DNA from 3 places in the Mesorhizobium sp. P160219 genome. Region 3 is predicted to be linked to each of the others. Evidence: riboswitches for the same ligand, from Rfam matches in the RefSeq annotation. Region 3 holds a riboswitch; each other region holds the start of a gene.
What was found. Region 3 has a riboswitch for cobalamin ahead of AC3EMP_RS06325 (aromatic ring-hydroxylating oxygenase subunit alpha). Riboswitches for the same ligand answer to the same signal wherever they lie in the genome.
Positions count from the first base shown of each region.

Region 1: it holds a riboswitch for cobalamin, as region 3 does, so the genes downstream of both, AC3EMP_RS24635 (CbtB domain-containing protein) here and AC3EMP_RS06325 (aromatic ring-hydroxylating oxygenase subunit alpha) in region 3, are expected to answer to the same signal.
Region 2: it holds a riboswitch for cobalamin, as region 3 does, so the genes downstream of both, metE (5-methyltetrahydropteroyltriglutamate--homocysteine S-methyltransferase) here and AC3EMP_RS06325 (aromatic ring-hydroxylating oxygenase subunit alpha) in region 3, are expected to answer to the same signal.

Region 1 is NZ_JBYNWG010000001.1:5,069,372-5,076,141, forward strand. It holds gene AC3EMP_RS24615 (hypothetical protein) at 1-297, opposite strand, end outside; gene cobO (cob(I)yrinic acid a,c-diamide adenosyltransferase) at 322-936, opposite strand; gene cobU (bifunctional adenosylcobinamide kinase/adenosylcobinamide-phosphate guanylyltransferase) at 938-1,450, opposite strand; gene AC3EMP_RS24630 (CbtA family protein) at 1,443-2,246, opposite strand; gene AC3EMP_RS24635 (CbtB domain-containing protein) at 2,262-2,441, opposite strand; cobalamin riboswitch at 2,478-2,673, opposite strand; gene AC3EMP_RS24640 (gamma-glutamylcyclotransferase) at 2,741-3,433, opposite strand; gene AC3EMP_RS24645 (aromatic ring-hydroxylating oxygenase subunit alpha) at 3,570-4,745, shown strand; gene AC3EMP_RS24650 (MFS transporter) at 4,753-5,223, opposite strand; gene AC3EMP_RS24655 (hypothetical protein) at 5,485-5,859, opposite strand; gene AC3EMP_RS24660 (hypothetical protein) at 5,935-6,717, opposite strand; gene AC3EMP_RS24665 (beta strand repeat-containing protein) at 6,717-6,770, opposite strand, start outside.
Region 2 is NZ_JBYNWG010000001.1:1,967,251-1,974,020, reverse strand. It holds gene metK (methionine adenosyltransferase) at 1-864, shown strand, start outside; gene AC3EMP_RS09565 (adenosine kinase) at 973-1,965, shown strand; cobalamin riboswitch at 2,374-2,575, shown strand; gene metE (5-methyltetrahydropteroyltriglutamate--homocysteine S-methyltransferase) at 2,671-5,022, shown strand; gene AC3EMP_RS09555 (cytochrome-c peroxidase) at 5,462-6,517, opposite strand.
Region 3 is NZ_JBYNWG010000001.1:1,259,499-1,266,268, reverse strand. It holds gene AC3EMP_RS06340 (serine kinase) at 1-242, opposite strand, end outside; gene AC3EMP_RS06335 (PqqD family protein) at 396-818, opposite strand; gene AC3EMP_RS06330 (FAD-binding oxidoreductase) at 978-2,078, opposite strand; gene AC3EMP_RS06325 (aromatic ring-hydroxylating oxygenase subunit alpha) at 2,116-3,363, opposite strand; cobalamin riboswitch at 3,481-3,682, opposite strand; gene AC3EMP_RS06320 (DUF680 domain-containing protein) at 4,183-4,389, shown strand; gene AC3EMP_RS06315 (DUF680 domain-containing protein) at 4,457-4,660, shown strand; gene AC3EMP_RS06310 (DUF680 domain-containing protein) at 4,732-4,965, shown strand; gene AC3EMP_RS06305 (ABC transporter ATP-binding protein) at 5,039-6,151, opposite strand; gene bglA (beta-galactosidase BglA) at 6,218-6,770, opposite strand, start outside.

The sequences.
Region 1 (6,770 bases), 3.8 Mb from region 3:
TTCCTTGGCGTTTGAATCCACCGCCGCGCCAAATCTTTTGATCGCGTAACCGCCGGCGGCCACTGCCGAGGATTTCAGCACAGGCTCAATCACAAGGAAAAGCTTCTCGGCGTCTGGCCTGTACAGATAGAGGGTGCATTTGCCCTCGCCAAACTCGTCGCCATCAAATTCGCCGACATGCGCATTCGAAACAGCTTGTTCCAACCGATCCTCCAGAACTTGGACCGATTGCCGCTCTTCCGGCGCCCCGAACTGACCGCCGCTCAGAAGAAGATAGACAATTACCGCTTGTTCCAACGGTCATCTCCCGAAGTTAGACCCTCAAAACTCGATTCCCTGCTGCGCCTTAACGCCTGCGGAAAAATGGTGTTTGGTCACGCCCATCTCGGTGACGAGGTCGGCCGCCTCGACCAGCGCCGGCTTGGCATTGCGGCCGGTGACGACGACATGCAGGCCTTCGCGCCGCGCCTTCAGCGCCGCGACCACCTTGTCGAGATCGAGATAGTCGTAGCGCAGCGCAATGTTGAGCTCATCGAGGACGACAAGGCTGACAGAGGGGTCGGCGATCAGCTCCAGCGCCTTGGCCCAGGCGGCTTCGGCCGCCGCAATGTCGCGCTTCAGATCCTGCGTCTCCCAGGTGAAACCCTCGCCCATCGTGTGCCAGACGACACGGTCGCCGAACGCCGCGAAGGCGTCCTTTTCGCCGGTGTGCCATTTGCCCTTGATGAACTGGACGATTCCGACGCGCTTGCCATAGCCGAGCATGCGCAGCGCCAGCCCGAAGGCGGCCGTGGTCTTGCCCTTGCCGGGTCCGGTGTTGACGATCAGCAGCCCCTTCTCGACCGTCTTTTCCGCGACCTCGGCGTCCTGCACCGCCTTGCGTTTGGCCATCTTGGCGCGGTGGCGTTCTTCGTCTTTTGCGTCGATATCGGTCATCTCATTTCACCTTGAGCGGCAGCCCCGCCACCATCAGTAGCACCGTATCGGCAACCGCCGCGACCTGCTGGTTGAGACGGCCGGCGGCATCGCGGAACCGGCGTGCCAGCGCATTGTCTGGCACAATGCCTTGTCCGACTTCGTTGGAGACCACGAACCACGGTCCGCGCGGCCGCGAAAGCACATCGGCCAGCCGCCGGCACTCCCCCTCCAGATCATGATCGGCCAGCATATGATTGGTCAGCCACAGCGTCAGGCAGTCGACAAGCACCGGCTGGTTGTCCGGCAAAGCTTCGAGCGCGCCTGCAAGATCAAGCGGGGCATCGATGGTCGCCCATCCCTCGCCGCGGCGCGAGCGGTGCTGCGCGATGCGCTCGCGCATTTCGCCGTCATAGGCTTGCGCGGTGGCGATATAGGCCCATGGCGGCGGCAACGCCGTCGCCAAAGTTTCGGCATGCGCGCTCTTGCCGGAGCGCGCACCGCCGATGATGAAGGTCAAACTGCGATCAGGCAAAGCTGTCGCGCAGGATGGTTGCGGTGCCGGTGAAGCGCGCGCGCACTATGCCGACAACTGCGCCGAGCACCAGCCAGAACACCAGATTGGTCAGCGTCACCGCCACCACGAACTGATGATGCAGGCCCTCCGGGATCGGCGTTACGAAACTGTCAGGCTGCGGCGCGCCGACAATATGCGGGGCGACGATCAGGACGACGGCGAGCACGGTCAGGGGCGCCGACGTGCGGAAGGTGATAAGGGCAAGACCGATCGCGGTTGCCATCACCGTTGCCCACCACCAGATCTGGCGCTGCATGAGATCGGCCGCCGGCATTGCCGGCAGTTCCGGCGGCAGGCCGAGGCCCGGCGCCAGCGTGAACACGGCAAAGCCGGCCAGACCCCAGAACACGCCCTGGCGCCAGCTGCCGATGCCGCCGGCGAACTCGGAAACCGCCACCAGGACCAGCGCGAACCCGATGCCGGTGACAATGTTGGCGACGACACTGAAGGCGAAGCGCTCGAAGCCGTCGGCCGGCGCCCAGCCTTCGTCCCCCGCCGGCGCGGCTGCTTCAGCCGGGGCTGCGCTGCTCACGGCATTTTCCGCCGGCGCGGCGGTGCTCATGGCATTGGTGTCCGCAGCGTTGGCGGCGGGCGCCGCGGCATGCTCATGCTCATGGCCGCCACCAGCCTTTTCGTAGACCTCCGCCTTGAGGATCAGCGGCACGGTGGCGTAGGCCTGCATGCAGGCGAGAGCGACACCGGCCACGAGCCCTGCGATCGCCGCGATGAACACGACGTTGCGAAACAGGTTCATGATGTCAGATCCTGGTCAGTGGCAGGGAAACGCCATCGAATGGCGATAGTCGTGCGCCGCATTGTGGACCGCATCGATGTGCGAGAAACCGACAACGCCGACGACGAAAATGCCCAGAAACGCGCTAAGCACGAGCTGCATGAAGCGCGACTGCGAGGAGACGGAAGCGCCGAGGGAGACGGAAGCGGTATTCATATCTTGTCCTTTCGCCCTCCACCCGAGGGCATCGAAGTCAGTTCCCTGTCGCCGGCAGGTCTCCTGGCTCGCGGATCAGCGCCCTTCCCCACCTTCCCGAAGAAAAAATCCCCAGTGGCTTGGAGAGGACTACCGCACACAGTTGCGGGGGCAGCCACGGCATTGGGCAACAAGTCAGCCCTCACCGCATTCCCTCTTGGTCCCTAACGGAACCGACGACATGCATGACTATAGGCTGAAACGGTCGCATCCGGCAAACCAAATTCCGCCGGCCAACAGCGCGAATGCGCCATGCGGCGTTACGGGTTCAACGCGGTGATCCGCTCGGCAACCAGCCGCTGCAGCCGCCACAGATGGCGATCGTGAATGCCGCGCTCTTCAAGGTTTTTCACCGTGTTGTAGAGATAGTCGGCGCCCGACCCCCAGTGCCCGCAGGACGTTGCCAGCCTTTCGACGACCTTGCCCTCGTCGAGCGGTCCGGAATAGGTCAGGCCGTTGCGGTTGATGACGAAGGCCAATGCCCTGAGCGGTCCGGCCTCGCTTGCAAGCTTGAGCATGCGCGGCCGGTAGCTTGTCGGCTTCAGCGTGACTTCGCGCCGGAAAAGCCGGCCCAACTGCTCGCGCCGGTTATTGCCGGTCAGCCGAAAGGCGACGCCCTTGCATTGTCCGCCACGGTCCAGCGCCATCATCAGGCCGGGGCTGTCCTTGGTGCCGCGCCAGCGCGTCATGTTCATGCAAAAGGACCGATGCCAGCCGCGCGCCAGCGCAACGCGGTCCTCGACATAATCTATTTCCGGTTTCCAGATCAGCGATCCATAGCCGAACAGCCATAGCGGTTCGCTATCCGGGAGTTCGACCTGGAATTCATCCAGCAGCGCGTCATAGTCGGCGTCATCGAGATGCATCGCGTCCGGATCCGGCCCGGGGTCCCTGATCTCGCGCCAGCAGCGCGCGACCAGCTCCGGCGTAAGCGACATCTGTCGTGCGGCCAATTTCCGAATCCCCCCAATTTCCGAATGTCCCATGTCCACGACATGATTATGCGCCGCGCCTGCAACCGGCAATGCGGCACTCTGATTGACAAACGATTTGCCGGGGTGTCGGCTGACGCTTCATAGGAAGCCAGCCATGCATCCCAGCCCGAGCGAGCGCGACCCCTATAACGGCCTGAGCCGGGCCGAACCGACGCTACCGTCGTCGGCCTATTGGGATAGCGAGGCTTACCAGCGCGATCTCGACGCCATCTGGCACAAAAGCTGGCTGCTCGTCTGCCGCGAGGCCGACCTCGCCCAGCCGCTGGCGTTCAGGACATTCCGCGTCGGCACGCAGGAAATCGTCATTCTGCGGGACGAGACCGGCGAACTGCGCGCCTTCCACAACACTTGCCGGCATCGCGGCTCGCAGCTTTGCCAGAAAAGCGAGGGCCGGCTGAAAGCGCGGCTCATCACGTGCCCCTACCACGCCTGGTCCTACTCGCTGCGCGGCGATCTCGTGCGCGTTCCCTCGAAATCGCTGCCAGATGGTTTCGACAAGGCCGATCATCCGCTCTACCGGGTGGCGCTGTCGGTGTGGCGCGGCTTTGTCTTTGTGAACCTTCAGCAGGCTGCGGCCGGCTCCGCCGGGACCTCCTTCGATCCCGCATCCGGCGACCTCGCCAACTGGCCGCTGGAAACGCTGGTATCAGGCCATGTCCTGCGCAAGGTGATGAACTGCAACTGGAAGATCTTCTGGGAGAACTTCAACGAGTGCCTGCATTGCCCGGGCGTCCACAAGGACCTGTCTCGGCTGGTGCCGATATACGGCCGCGGCCTGATGAGCCGGCACGACGACCCCGACTGGGTCCGCCATGCCGACAATGACGCGCCGGAGTTTTCGGGTGGCCTGCGCGCCGGCGCCGAGACCTGGTCGCGCGACGGACATGCCCATGGCCCGGTCTTCCCGGGTCTGACGGCGGCCGAGCGCGCGGCCGGACAGACCTATGCCACCAACCTGCCCTCGATGTTCATCGTCGGCCATGTCGATTATGTCAGGACGGTGCGACTGATGCCGCTCGGTCCCGAACAGGCCGAACTCACCGCCGAGTGGCTGTTCGCGCCCGAGGCGCTCGCTGAGACCGACGTCGACAATGTCGTCGCCTTCGGCACCCAGGTGCTGGAGGAGGATGCCGCGATCTGCGAGATCAACCAGAAAGGCCTGCGCTCGATGCGGCACCGGGCCGGCGTGCTGATGCCGGAGGAGTATGATCTGCACCGCTTCCACAACTGGGTGCGCGAGCGGCATGCTGCACTTGAGGCAACCGCCTGATCGGCGACTAAAGCGACTTCGGCAGATAGCGCCAGGTGATAAAGCCGCAAACCGCGGCCAGAATGCCCAGCGTCACGAACACCGAGCCGAGGCCGAAAAACGCCAGCACCACCGAATAAACCAGCGGCGGCGTCAGCTCGGAAAAGTCGAGATAGGTGCGGTAGACCGCGGCCATCTGCGCCCGCTCATAGGACCGCACCGAGCGCATGAAGGCGGTCGAGCCCAGTGCATCGAGCGCGATGGTGAAGAAGGCGCCGCAGAGCAGGAAAAAGCCCGTAAGCAGCGGCGCGGTAGTGCCGACCGCGCCCGCCGCAAGCAGCGTCGCCGACATCGCGAAATAGGCGAAGGTCATGGTGCGCCGGCCGCCGAAGCGTTTTCCCGCTTTGCCCCAGAAGATCGCCATGAACAACAGCGCATTGCCGGCCGAAACCAGCAGGCCGCCGGCAAGCTTGCCCTCGCCGGTAATCACCATGAACATGGTTTGGTCAATTCCAGAAAGATTGGTGGAACAAGATGGGCAACAAAAAAGCCCGGAAAACCGGGCTTCTCTGCACTTTGTGATGTGGATGGTTATCCCTGATAGACGACAAGGAAGCGAATGGTGTCAGCTTCCTGTTTGTCGGTTATCTTGCGGGGACTCCCGTTCGGCATTTCCTGCCATATGGTCTGCCAATTGTCGGTGGAGAAATATTTTCTTCCATCCACCATTTCTAGAGTCTCCCGCTTGGCCTTCACGTGGTCAGACCTTGGTCAAACCCATTGCCGACAACTCGGAAGCCGTGAATGGCTTCTTCTGGCCTTCCGGCTGGCTACGATGTTTCCGTGCGTCATGGTGTGGTGTGGTTTCGAACTGACAGATTGGGCATGGTCCAGACGATGGAGTCCGGGTTCCCTTTTCACCAAGACCCTTACCCTTTGGCGTGACCAACTTAACCCTGCCCGTGTTTTCAACGATCCGATAGTTGTAGCCAAGACCGTTCAGCTTTTCGATAGCTTCCTGTGCAGTCTGCTTCAGTTCGTCATGTGCCTGTGCCTGAATTTTCTGCTTTTCGGCTTCAAGCTTCCTAATCTGTTCGTCAATCTTTGCGGCTTGGTCTGCGAATGCAATTGCCATCGGTTTGTGTCTCCCTGTTTGTGAGCCGATGGAATTCAATAGATCGATTCATTGAACAAGGGAATAGGAGTTTGATCAGACTCCGAACTTTCCACGTGTGGCATCGAAGATGGCTGTCAGTTGGCCCTGTGTGAGTGCCACACCTTCCCAAGCAAGAAATCCTGCACAACGACCACCAGCTAGTAGCGGACCATCGCCATTTCCGGCAGAACCCACGCAAAAAGTTTCGGTTGCAGCGCCAGCAGATGGGGATACGTAAGTAGCAGCACCCGTTGTGAATACGCCATTCTGCATCATAATCCCGGCATTGCCCGCTGCATCTATGGACACGGCCAAGCATTGCCATCCGGTGGGCGAACCATGATTAGCGTTAAACGATAGGACTTGCCCGCCACCGCTGGAAATAAATAATTGTTGGGCCGTGGTCGTCATATTCCAGCGGGTTCCGGTGTTTACGCCATTCGACGAAATGCTATCCCCACACATACGTTGCGTTGCAGAAAATCCACTAAACAAGAACCAGCCCAAAAACGTGAATTTTGCACCCACCTTATGGCAGTTCAACATCCACGTTTCATTGGTAGTGTCATACTTGCAATAATCACCACCATCGAATGAAAGGTATTCTGCTTGGGAACGAGCGCCAGCCGTGCCGTTAATCGTCGGATCATCGGTTGATGAACTTGCCGTGGCACCACGGAAAAAATCATATCCTCCACCAGACAAATCCAACCATTTCGTTGATGCGGCTGGCAAAGACGCTTCATGCCCGGCATCGAGACACAATTTCAGATTGGTCGTTAGACCAAGCTTTTTAACCGTGTCGAAAAAGTCGGTTCTTGGCTGATGAATTCCCATTAGGCGTCATTGCCCGCATTGGTCGTGTAGAACAGACGGATACCAATCAACTT
Region 2 (6,770 bases), 710 kb from region 3:
AGCCAAGGCGTTGACGAGGGAAGAGGGCAAGACCTCCAGCAGGGAGCGGGAGATCAGGGCCTCATGTTCGGCTACGCATGCCGCGAAACCGATACCCTGATGCCTTTGCCGATCCAGCTCGCTCATCGCTTGACGAAACGGCAGGCGTATGTCCGGAAGGCACAACAGCTTGGCTGGTTGCGTCCTGACATGAAATCCCAAGTCTCAGTGCGCTATGAGGGGTTGCGCCCGGTCGCCCTGGATACCATCGTCGTGTCGACGCAACATGACGAGCAGGTCTCGCAAGAGACTGTCCGCGAGGGCGTCATTGAGGAAATCATAAAGCCTGTCCTGCCGACCCACCTGGAGACGGAAGGCATCAGAATTCTGGTCAACCCGACGGGGCGGTTCGTAGTCGGCGGGCCGCGCGGCGACTGCGGTCTCACTGGACGCAAGATCATCGTCGATTCCTATGGCGGGATGGGTCGTCATGGCGGCGGCGCCTTCTCGGGCAAGGACCCGTCCAAGGTTGACCGCTCGGCTGCCTATGCAGCCCGCTATGTCGCAAAGAACATCGTCGCTAGCGGACTTGCGGACGTGTGCGAGGTGCAGCTTGCTTACGCAATCGGCGTGGCCAGTCCGGTTTCCGTCATGGTCAACACGTTCGGGACAGCCAGGGTTGAGGAAAGCAGGATCGAGCGCCTCATTCTTGAGTTGTTCGATCTCAGACCGAAAGGCATTATCAAGATGCTTGATCTCTTACGCCCTATATATCGCAATACAGCGACCTATGGCCATTTCGGCCGTGAAGAGCCTGATTTCACCTGGGAGAAGACAGACAGGGCGGACGAATTGCGTCGCGAGGCAGGACTCGCCGCCCCGTGAGAGCCGCCGGCGAACGGATTGGCAAGCGGAAAGCCCATTTCCACCGGGCAGACCCGCGCCTGGCAGGCGTGGCGAGAAGCCGGCTCGGGTTTTTTGGCGGAGACATTGATGCCGGATTATGACGTGCTTTGCATCGGCAATGCCATTGTCGACATCATCGCCCAGTGCGACGAGGCATTCCTCGAGATCAACGGCATTATCAAGGGCGCGATGAACCTGATCGACACCAAGCGCGCCGAGCTGCTCTACAGCCGCATGGGGCCGGCGATCGAGGCCTCGGGCGGCAGCGCCGGCAACACGGCGGCGGGCGTCGCCAGCTTCGGCGGACGCGCCGCCTTCTTCGGCAAGGTCTCCAACGATGCGCTGGGCGAAATCTACGCCCATGACATCCATGCCCAGGGCGTTGCCTTCGACACCAGGCCGCTTGAGGGACAGCCGCCGACGGCGCGCTCTATGATCTTCGTCACGCCCGACGGCGAGCGCTCGATGAACACCTATCTCGGCGCCTGCGTCGAGCTTGGCCCTGAGGATGTCGAGGCCGACAAGGCATCCGGCGCCAAGGTTACCTATTTCGAGGGCTATTTGTGGGATCCGCCGCGCGCCAAGGAGGCGATCCGGCAGACGGCGAAGCTCGCACACGAGGCCGGACGCGAAGTGTCGATGACGTTGTCGGATTCGTTCTGCGTCGACCGCTACCGGGACGAGTTCCTCGAGCTGATGCGCTCGGGCACTGTCGACATCGTCTTTGCCAACAGCCACGAGATCAAGTCGCTCTACCAGACAAAATCCTTCGACGAGGCCCTGGCTCAGATCCGCAAGGACTGCAAGATTGCCGCCGTCACCCGTTCCGAAAAAGGCTCGGTGATCGTGCGCGGCGACGAGACCGTGGTCATCGAGGCGACCGCCATCAAGGAGTTGGTCGACACCACCGGCGCCGGCGACCTCTACGCCGCCGGTTTCCTGCATGGCTACACGCAGGGCCGCAACCTCAAGACCTGCGGCGACCTTGGCTCGCTGGCGGCCGGCCTGGTGATCCAGCAGATCGGCCCAAGGCCAAGGCAGAATTTGCGCCGCGAGGCGGAAGGGGCTGGGTTGCTGTAGATGCGCCGGCAACTAACCAGCCGCCCTACTGACGCGATGACCGCAGTGGCGGAACTGTGTCAAAGCTCGCTGATAGCGACAGCCATTCGCTTCGGAGAACTGACCCATGCTGCTGCCGTGAAGCTCGCTGGAGGAGCGGTGCAAGGCGTGCTTGCCATGACGGCATTCACCGTCATCCAGATCGTCACCAGCATTTTCCAGAAGCTCAGCTTGGGGAAGGCCAGTAAGGTTCCTGAGGTAACGGAGAACTCGCGGCGTCCGTCGGACTTGACTTGCGATCACGTCCCACGATGCCGAATGCGGGCAGCAGACTGAATATTTCACAATGCTAGACAAAGGCGTAAAAGCGCGATCACATAGCGACATAAACATTTCGTTATGCGTCATTGACAAAAGAGCGAACAGCTGTGATTGTCTGCGTGTCGTGGTTCTCGCGTGCGGCGCTGCCGCAGCGGAGCTAAGAGGGAAGCCGGTGCGATGCCGGCGCTGCCCCCGCAACTGTTAGCGGCGAGCCAACCCCAATCATGTCACTGAGGCGAATACCCTCAGGAAGACGGGTAGAGGCTATGACCCCGCGAGCCAGGAGACCTGCCACGCGAATTACGTCCACGGGCGGGGTGTCTCGGTGGCCGCTGCAACCCGGCGTTGATGCCGGCCTGCTAGCGCCTTCCTTGTCACCGACGCCCCCAACCATCGGGGTATGACATGACTGTCTCTCAGCAAATTCCTGTAGCAACGCTCGGCGTGCCGCGCTTCGGTCGTCGGCGAGAACTGAAATTCGCCCTCGAAAGCTACTGGTCCGGAACATCGTCCGCTGGCGACCTTCTTGCGACGTCGAAGGCGCTCCGAGCCGCTAGCTGGGAAGAGCAGCGCGATCGCGGCGTGTCGAAAATCCCGTCGAACGACTTCTCGCTTTACGACCATGTGCTCGACACCGCAGCCATGGTCGGGGCCGTTCCATCCCGGTACGGCTGGAATAGCGGCGAGGTCCCACTTGACATCTACTTCGCAATGGCGCGCGGCAACCAGGGTCAGACGGAGGATTGTGGACACGCTGGTCACCAGGAGGAGGCTCATGGACCTGGTGTAACCGCGATGGAAATGACCAAGTGGTTTGACACCAACTACCACTACATTGTGCCGGAACTCGATGATGATCAGACGTTCGCCCTCTCGTCATCGAAGCCGGTCGATTACTTCCTCGAGGCTAAAGCTCTCGGCATTCACACACGCCCAGTCATCCTTGGACCCATCACCTTCCTCAAGCTGGCGAAATCGCCTGCCGAGGGGTTCGGTCCCATCGCGCTCCTACCGCGGCTGCTGCCGGTTTACGAGCAGCTTCTGGAGAGGCTGAAGCTGTCGGGAGCCGACTGGGTGCAGATCGATGAGCCAGCGCTTGTCCTCGATCTGAACCCGAACGAACGAGCTGCGTTCGAATTCGCCTATGGCCAGCTGTCGAAAGCCGCGCCCGAGCTGAAGATCATGCTGGCTACGTATTTCGGGTCGCTGGGAGACAATCTCGAAACCGCGGTTTCTCTGCCCCTGGCCGGCCTGCATATTGATCTCGTGCGCGCTCCCGAGCAGCTGGAAACGGTGGGTCGGCTCGCTCCGAAGGATCTGGTGCTCTCGCTCGGCTTGATCGATGGCCGCAACGTCTGGCGTGCGAACCTGCCCGCCATTCTCGACCGCATCAAACCGATCGTCGCCGGCTGGCCCTTGGACCGCGTCGAAATCGCGCCTTCTTGCTCGATGCTGCATGTGCCGATTGACCTGCGCATGGAGACGGAACTCGAGGCCGACATCAGGTCGTGGCTCGCCTTCGCGGCCCAGAAGACCGACGAGCTGGTCTTGCTGGCCCGGGCCCTTTCCAAAGGCAGGGATGCGGTGGCAGCCGCGTTGAAAGCTTCTGCCGAGGCTGCCGCCACTCGCTTGACGTCCACGAAGATCCATGACCCGCTTGTTGAGGGGCGGATCGCCAGCATTGACCATAGCATGAAACGACGAGAGAGCGCTTTTGGCGAGCGCTCCAGAGTCCAGGCCGGCACGCTCGGGCTGCCGCCGTTCCCGACGACGACAATCGGGTCCTTCCCGCAGACGCCGCAGGTACGCCGCGCGCGGTCCGCTCATGCGAAGGGCCAGCTCAGTTATGTCGACTACGAGATTTTCCTGAAGAAGGAGATCGAGTCAGCAATTCGTTGGCAGGAAGAGATCGGGCTGGACGTGCTGGTGCACGGTGAGTTCGAACGAAACGATATGGTACAGCATTTCGGCGAGCAGCTGTCCGGCTTCGCCTTCACTCAGCATGCCTGGGTGCAAAGCTATGGGTCGCGCTACGTGCGTCCCCCCATCATCTTCGGGGACGTATCGAGGCGCAATCCGATGACGGTGCGCTGGTGGCAATTCGCCCAGTCGCTTACGGAAAAGCCTGTGAAGGGAATGCTCACAGGCCCAGTGACCATTCTCAACTGGTCCTTTGTTCGAGACGACGTACCCCGCTCCGAAGCCTGCCGCCAGATCGCGCTCGCCATCCGCGACGAAGTGACGGATCTCGAAAGGTCCGGCGCAAGGATGATCCAGATCGATGAGGCCGCGTTTCGCGAAGGATTGCCACTGCGCCAATCTGACTGGAAAGCCTATCTCGACTGGGCTGTCGAATGCTTCCGGATCGCTTCAACGGGTGTAAAGGACGCGACTCGAATCCATACCCACATGTGCTATTCGGAGTTCAACGAGATCATCGACGCGATCGCTGGAATGGATGCGGATGTCATTTCGATTGAGACGTCGCGCTCCAAGATGGAACTGCTGGACGCCTTCACGAGCTCCAAATATCCGAACGAGATCGGTCCCGGCGTCTATGACATTCACTCACCACGTGTGCCGGAGGTCTGCGAGATTTCGGACTTAGTCATGCTTGCCCGCGAGCGACTGTCCGACGGCCAACTGTGGATAAACCCGGACTGTGGCCTCAAAACACGCAAATGGGAGGAGGTCCGCCCTGCCCTCATTAACATGGTCGCTGCAGCACGCGCGCTCCGGCAGAAAGTGCAGGCGTGAGGCTTCTCTTCCTCACCGTGTGGGGAGTTGCCGGCTGGCGGATGTCGGCCGGGAATATGCCAAACCGATCACACTCTTGGAAATGAGCCACTCGGCGCAAATGTGCAATTTCCCTACGGCACGTGTCTTAATCCCGCAGAAATATAAATGTGGCACTACGCTATAATATCGGTTCCTTGGGGACATACAGGCCCCGCGCCTCGAACAAATCGGACACGCGTCGTTTCTCAAAGTAGACTGCTTGGCGCGTTCGCTCAGGCAGCGACAATATATGGTGCTGCGTCTGTCCGCCCCCAGTTGATCGCGCAGACTACGGGCGAGGTGGCAGGGTCCGGGTATCGCTAGCGTCCCGCCAATTCGGGAGATGGACGTCGCAATTCGTGTCGCCAAGTAAAAATCGCCAATCATTTTCGATTGCGAGTCCGCAGCCAGTTGGCCCTTATTTTCCTGAGATCTGCGTTACAGGCCGGGGCGTTGTCGCCGTTTCTGAGGGTAAGATGGGATAGGCGACGTCAGGTGCCTCTCCGGTCAGCGAGTTGAGGAAGGCAACAAGCAGGTCAACTTCTTCGTCCGCCAGTACTACGCCGAGCTGGGTGGTCCCCATAATGGCGACGGCCTGTTTCAGATCCCAAACCTTGCCCGTATGAAAGTATGGCGCGGTGAGTGCAACGTTGCGCAGCGGCGCCACGCGGAAGACATAGGAATCGTCGGCTGCATTGGTGACCTCAAATCGGCCCTTGTCTTTGTCCGGCAGGACTTCGGCGCTGGGCCGTTCCACGAGGCCGAATGGGTAATAGGCTTGCCCACCAACGTTGATGCCGGCATGGCAGGACGAGCAGCCTTTGTCCATGAAAAGCACCAGGCCCTGTTTCTGTTCGGAAGTCATGGCAACCTCATCACCATTCAGGAAGCTGTCGAACGGGGCAGGTGTGACCAGTGTCGCCTCGAAGGCTTCGATCGCCTTGGCGAAGTTGTCGAAGGTGACCCGATCGGCTTCAGCCGGAAAAGCTGCATCGAACCACTCGACATATTGCGGCATGGACTTGAGAGTGGCGATGAGTTGGCCCGGTGTATTGGCCATTTCGATCCCGGCTTGGACCGGTCCCTTCGCCTGAGCCTTCAGGTCTTCGGCACGACCATCCCAGAACTGGGCGATGTTGAAGACAGCGTTCAGTACAGTCGGCGCGTTGCGCTGTCCCTTCTGCCAACCATGGCCAATCGAGGTTTCGTGATTGTCGTCGCCGCCGGTGGCCAGGTTGTGGCATGAATTGCACGACAAGACGCCTGACGCCGAGACGCGTGGATCGAAGAACAGTGCCTTGCCGAGAGCGATCTTTTCCGGGGTGATCGGGTTGTTGGCGACTGTCGGCGTGGTGGATGGCAAAGCCGTGAAGGTGGCCAATGCCGTATCTCTGAGGTCGGTGGGGATCGAATCCGCAGCAAAGGCGGTGGGTGCCAGCAAGGTGACAGCCATCGTACTGAATAAGATTTTCATAATTGGTCTTCCTGCGTCGTCCACGCAGCCATTATGCGATCTGCGGCTCATGAACGCCCTGAGCTAGATCAGCTTGAGGGAGAGGACGGGGTCTCACACCTGTTTTCGCAGCTGAGCTGGGACCCTCTTGGAAGGATCGCTCTTCTCGATTGGACTTCAGGGAGGAGGGGTATCCCTGGTCGGCAACCGGTTGTATGCATCAAAGCACGCCCTGAGGGCGGCTTCGTAGATTCGGTCACTGCGATCTTCCAGC
Region 3 (6,770 bases):
CCATCGATGGCCGGGTGGGCGACGAAAATGCGGCAGCCGTCAGATGCAGACGGATTTTCCGGGGCCGGTATGAAGGCATGGCTCATGGCTTCCGCCAGCGTGCAATGGTCGAGGTGGACACTCAGGTCCAGTCCCGGCAACCGCACCCCGGCGGTAACGGGATAGAAGGCGGCGGCGCTTTCCGCGGCCGCCAGCACATGGCGGGCATAATCCGGCAGGGTTTGCAGCGTGATCAAAGGCATGTGTTCGTTGTTCCAGCGTCCAGAATTGCGCCGGGTCGCCTGATGCATGTCGCTCGGGGTGGCCCCGGTTTTGAGACGACGACATGCATAAAATCAAAGATCTAAACCGCGTCGCCTGAGTCCGTTCAAACGCGACGCGCTTTAGGGAAACGATTATGCCTGTTTCACCGCCGGCCAGCCGAGAGGTTCCTCGACCTCATGGATCGGGTCGACAATGATGAGATCGGCAAGGTCGTCGTGGACATCGACCTTGAGCGGCTCATTGCTGGCAGCAAGCGCAGACGACAGCTCGCCCGAAAGCGGTTGCGCCGGTGTTTCGGCTGGTGCAAGCAACCCGAAATCGAGCAGTCGGGCAACGAAGCTTTCGAGGTCGGCCAGGCTTATTTTTGCGGCGGCCGCGGCAGCTCCGACCAGCGCTTCAGTGGCGACGCCGGACGACAAAGCCTGCCAGACCCGGCTGCCGGAATCGGAAAAGCCGAAATACTTACCGTTCGAAAGATCGAGAACGACGGCTTCGCCATCGAATGATTCGAAAACGATGTCCTTGCTTGCGACCGCGTAGACCCGCTGTTGCATCGCTCTGTCCCCCGTTCCATGCGCCCATGAAGGGATGCGCCAGTTTCACGGCCTGCCAGCCCTTCCTAAGTGCGTCTAAATCACTCGGCCTATGCTTGGCAAGACAAAGACCCGCGAACACCGCCTGCGTCGGCGACCGTTGCGGCGAAGTCGACCGGCTCAAGCCTCGATTTCGAGCGCCGACAACGGTTTCGAGCAGCAGGCAAGGATGAAACCGTCATCGATCTCGTGGTCGAGGATGCCGCCATTGTGGCTCATCTCGACTTCGCCGGAGACCTTCTTCACCTTGCAGGTGCCGCACAGGCCGAACTCGCAGGCGGCGGGAATCCGCACGCCCGAGCTGCGCGCGGTCTGCAGCACGGTCTGGCCGGCGACGCAGCCGGCATCGACCTCCGAAAGCGAGAAGCGGATCGGCGTCACGGCTTCGACAGGTGCAGCGATGCCGTCCTCGACCGGGGAGGCAAACGGCGCCGGAATTTCCTCCATCACAGGCGCGGCAAAGCTCTCCTGATGGTATTTCGTCATGTCGAAGCCGGCGGCATCCAGCATGCCGCGCACGGCGCGCATGAACGGATCGGGGCCGCAGCAGAAGATTTCGCGCTCGCGGAAATCCGGAGCCAGCAAGGGCAGCCGGATCGCATCGATGCGCCCCATATGGCCGTACCAGCCTTCGCGGCTGGAACGTTCCTCGATCATGAAGCCGAGCGACAGGCCGGGCATATGGCCGCCGAGCAGTTCGAGTTCCTTGCGGAAGATGATCTCTTCGGCACGCCGCGCGCAGTTGACGAAACCGACATCGGTCCATGGCGCGCAGTCGTTCAGCCAGCGCAGCATCGACATCATCGGTGTCACGCCGGAGCCAGCCGAAATGAACAGATATTTGGCCGCCGGGTGGCTGTGCAACGAGAAGTCGCCCGCCGGTCCATAGGCCTTGACATGCGAGCCGGGCACCAGTTGGTCGAACATCCAGCGTGTGCCGATGCTGCCCGGTTGCGCCTTCACTGTCACCGCGATCGAAAACGGCCGCGATGGTGACGACGACAGCGTATAGGTGCGCATCAGCGGCCCGTCCGGTGTCGGCAGTTCCAGCGTCAGGAACTGGCCCGGCTTGTAGCGGAACCAGGTCTGGTTGTCGGAGCGGAAGGTGAAGGTCTTGACGTCAGGCGCCTCGTCGCTGACGCCGATCACTTCCAGCACCTGCAGCCTATCGTTCCACGGCGCCATCTGGTCGAGATGGCGATAGAGCCCAAGATCCGTCATCGCATTCATCCTCCGGTCCTTCTTCGCCTGCTCCAGCTCACGCGACGCTGCGCAGCGCCGGCCTGCCACCTTCGGCAAGGCGCGGGCCGATGAAGGCCGCGTACCATTCGACGAACTGGATCACGCCGCCCTCGTGCAGCTCCGAATAGGGGCCGGGCTCATAGGCCGGAGACAGGATGCCAAAGGCGTTTTCCTCGACGATGCGGCGGTCCTGGTCGTTGGTCTCGGTCCAGACATGGGTGAGCTCCTCAAGGTTGTAGTCGACCCCCTCGACCGCATCCTTGTGCACCAGCCACTTGGTCGTCACCGCGGTTTCGGTGGCGCTGATCGGCAGCACCCGGAAGGTGACCGCATGGTCGATCAGTATGTGGTTCCAGGTCGTCGGATAGTGGTAGTGCATCAAGGTGCCGATGCGGTCGGCGGCAACAGTGTCGGACAGGTTCTTCGTCACCGCGCGCTTTCCCGACATCGTGTAGCTGACGGCATCGCGCAGCAGCGGCGCGCGGGTGGCGCGGTATTGCCCGGCCGGATCGATGCGGAACTTGCTCGGCAGGCCCGCCGCCTCGCATTTCGCCCAGTGCGCCAGCATCTCCGGATCGCTGTCGGCGCCCTGCACGCCGGTCACCGTCGGCGCTTCGGGGAATGTCTTGCACAGCTCTGGATGATTGCCGGCGCAGTGATAGCATTCGCGGTTGTTTTCCCAGACCAGCTTCCAGTTGCCCTTCTCGATGATGGTGCTCTCGAAGGCGACCTTGGCTTCATTCAGCCCGTGCGGCTTGAGGTAGGGCTCTATCATGGCGCGCATCGGCGCAAAGTCGGCAGGTTCTTTTGCCAGGCAGATGAAGATATAGCCGCCGACGCTCTCGCAGGCGACGGGCTTCAGGCCGAACTGGCTCTTGTCGAAACCGTCGGCCATCTGGCGGGCAAACAGCAGCCGGCCGTCAAGCTCGTAGGTCCACTGGTGATAGGGGCAGACAAGCTTTGCCGCCATGCCCTTCTCAGTGTTGCAGACACGGCTGCCGCGATGGCGGCAGGAATTGTGAAAGGCGTTGATGTTGCCCTTCTGGTCGCGGACCAGCACCACCGGATAATCGCCGATCTGCACGGTGATATAGCTGCCGGGCTTCGGCAGTTCGCAATCATGGCCGATGAACAGCCAGTCGCGATACCAGATAAGCTCCATGTCGAGCTTGAAATAGTCCGGGTCGGTGTAGAAGGGCTGTTCCAGCGAAAAGCCTTGCTTGCGGCCGTTCAGGAGCCTCAGCATGTCGTTGCGCGTATCCATAGTTCTGTCCTCGTGGTTTAAGGACTGAACTTGGTGGTGATGGAGGAAGGATCGGACGCAGGCCGGCGCGGCGCCGGACATGCACTATCCACCTCTTGACCGCCCACCGCGATCAGTCGAGTCTATGCATCTCGGGCTGGTTTCCGGGCTCTGGAGTTGTCCTTGCGGACCATCGCGACACCTTCCCAGGCTCTTGCCCAGTGGTCTCCCGTTGCGACTTCAACTCCACCACCGTTGCGGGGGCAGCGCCGGATTCTGACCGGCTTCCCAATTCTCCGCTGCGTCGTCACGAAGCGGCACCTGAGATGCGATCATCTAATCACGGCAGCGATCGCGACGTCGGCATGAAAGCGACATCATATCCATGCGGCGCGACACGCGCGGCTTACGCCCCCCGCCCCCGGGTCAAAGAGCTGAGACGTTTCTTGCGACGCCATCATCGCCGTTTCGAATCGCTGCCGATCCAGTTCGATCGCGGGCAAAAATGGCTCAACGGTATCGAAAAGTTACTATTAGCAATCTCTAATCGAACCGAACGGTTCGTTTCTGTTGACAATGCGTGCAGGACAGTGTGAACGACGGCCCGGAAACCGACATCGGAGCGAACCACTCGGTTCGGCATAAGCGACTGAAAACAATGCGATAAATGACCATAGAGGAACTTCATGGCACAATTTCAAGGTGCAGGACCGTGGTCCACACGGAACAACTTCGTGATTGGAAACCAGCCTATGGCTTTCCCACATCGGGGCTGTCCGAACGACGCGAATTCCTCCCAAGACACGCCGCTAGACGGACAGACAAACTGGAGTACTAAAAATGAAAAAGATCATCCTCACTGCCGCAGCCGTTTTGGCGATCACCGGCAGCGCCTTCGCCGGTAGCGACAATTACGGTTCCAATGGTGCGAACCAGCCAGCCGTCTCGGTCGACAGCTCGTATACGGCTTCCATTCAGAAGCCGGCGCACGCTGACAAGCAGCCTGTCGTTCAGGGCGCCGACCGCGACCTCTACGGCAATCGCTGATCCCGACCAAAGAAGGGCGGCTAACCCGTCGCTCTCGGGATCCCAAAAAATTCAGGAGTATTTGAAAATGAAAAAGATCATCCTTGCTGCCGCCGCCGTTTTGGCCATCTCCGGCAGCGCTTTCGCCGGCAGCGACAACTACGGTTCGAACGGCGCCAACCAGCCTGCGATTACGTCGACCGATAGTGGCCATACGGCTTCGGTTGAGAAGTCGGCTCCAGCCGAGCAGGCGCCTGCCCACGGTGCCGACCGTAACCTTTTCGGCCGCTAAAAGCCGGTTTCCAGCACGTGGCGGGCTTATCCGCTGCAGCTGGCGGCATCAGAAAAATTCAGGAGACTAAAATGAAGAAGATCGTTCTTGCCACCGCAGCCGTTCTGGCTGTTTCGAGCGCTGCCTTTGCCGGCAGCGACAATTATGGCTCCAATGGCGCCAACCAGCCGGCCGCTGCCGTCGACACCACCCGCACTTCGTCGACCGGCACCAACTCGGCGGTCTACAAGCTGCTGAACTCGTCGGACGACCAACAGAAGTTCGTTCCTCAGAGCAGCGACAGGGATCGGTTCGGCAACAACTAACAGCCGAAGCTTAAAAAAAGAGCGGCGGGCCTAGCCCGCCGCTCTTTTTTCATGCCTGTACAACGCAGCTATCTCAAGCCGCCTTCACTTCCACCGGCTTGAGCGAGAAGGAGTGCCCATCGGCGTCGAAGATGTGCAGGTCCCCGGCATCCGCGGTCAGTCGCAGCTTTGCCCCGCGCTTGACCTCGACATTGCCGGGCAGCTTGGTCACCAACGGCAGGTCAGCGCGGCCGATATCGACATAGACAAGCTGCACCTCGCCGAGTTGCTCGACATAGTCCACCACGCCCTCGAAAAGATATTCCGCGCCGGTGGCGGCCGACAGATCCTCCGGCCGCACGCCGAAGCTGACTGCCGCACCCTTTGCTGACGCCGGCGTTGCGATCGGCACCGTTGCCTTGCGGCCGCCGACATGGCTGACGATTGTCGGGTTGCCCGTCCTGTCGATTGTCGCCGGCAGGATGTTCATGGCCGGCGAGCCGATGAACTGGGCAACGAACAGATTGCCGGGCTTCTTGTAGAGGTCCATCGGCGTGCCGACCTGCTCGATATGGCCATCCTTCAGCACGACGATGCGGTCGGCGAGCGTCATCGCTTCGACCTGATCGTGGGTGACGTAGATCATGGTCGTGGCAGGCATCGATTCCTTGAGCTTGGCGATCTCGATGCGGGTCGCGACGCGCAGCGCCGCGTCGAGATTCGACAGCGGCTCGTCGAACAGGAACACTTTCGGATTGCGCACGATGGCGCGACCGATGGCGACACGCTGGCGCTGGCCGCCCGACATCGCCTTGGGCAGGCGGTCGAGATATTTGGTCAGCTGCAGGATTTCGGCGGCCTGCCGCACCCGCTTGTCGATCTCGGCCTTGCTTTCCTTGCCGATCTTCATCGAGAAGGCCATGTTGTCGTAGACGGTCATGTGCGGATAGAGCGCATAGGACTGGAACACCATGGCAATGCCGCGCTTGGAAGGCGGCACGTCGTTCACCACCTCGCCGGCGATCTTCAGCTCGCCGGAGGTGATCTCCTCAAGCCCGGCGATGGACCGCAGCAAGGTCGACTTGCCGCAACCCGACGGGCCGACGAAGACGATGAACTCGCCCGACTTTATGTCGAGGTCGATGCCGTGGAGAATGTGCAGATTGCCGTATGATTTCTTCACCTGTCTCAGCGTGACATCGGCCATAATTTCCTCCCAGTGATTTCCCTAGAGAACCTGGATTTCCTCAAAAAATCCAGTTTCGTCAAAAACTCAGTCGATGCGCCCGAACCAGGCGCCGTAGCCGCCGAGGCGGATGGAACCTGTGCCGGATTGTCCCGAAAAACCGTGCCCGGCCAATGGCAGCAGCGCCTGACCACCGAGATCGACCTCGGCCGGCTTGCTGGCCAGATTGAAGACGCAGACGATCTGCTCATTGCCCTCACGGCGGGTGAAGGCGACGGTGTCGCCCTCGCTTTCGATGAACTCGATGTCGCCTTTGGCCAGGGCCGGATGCTGGCGGCGGAAACCGAGAAAGCGCCGGTAGTGCTCGAGCAGCGAGGCCGCGTCGCCCTGCTGAACATTGACCGCTTGCGACAAGTGCTTGCCCGGCACCGGCAGCCAGGGCTTGGCCGTCGAAAAGCCGGCATTGCTGGCGGTTGCATCCCACACCATCGGCGTGCGGCAGCCGTCGCGGCCCTTGAATTCGGGCCAGAAGCGAATGCCGTAGGGGTCCTGCAGATCCTCGAACTGCAACTCGGCTTCGCCCAGCCCAAGCTCCTCTCCCTGATAGAGGCAGACCGAACCGCGCAGCGACATCAGCAGC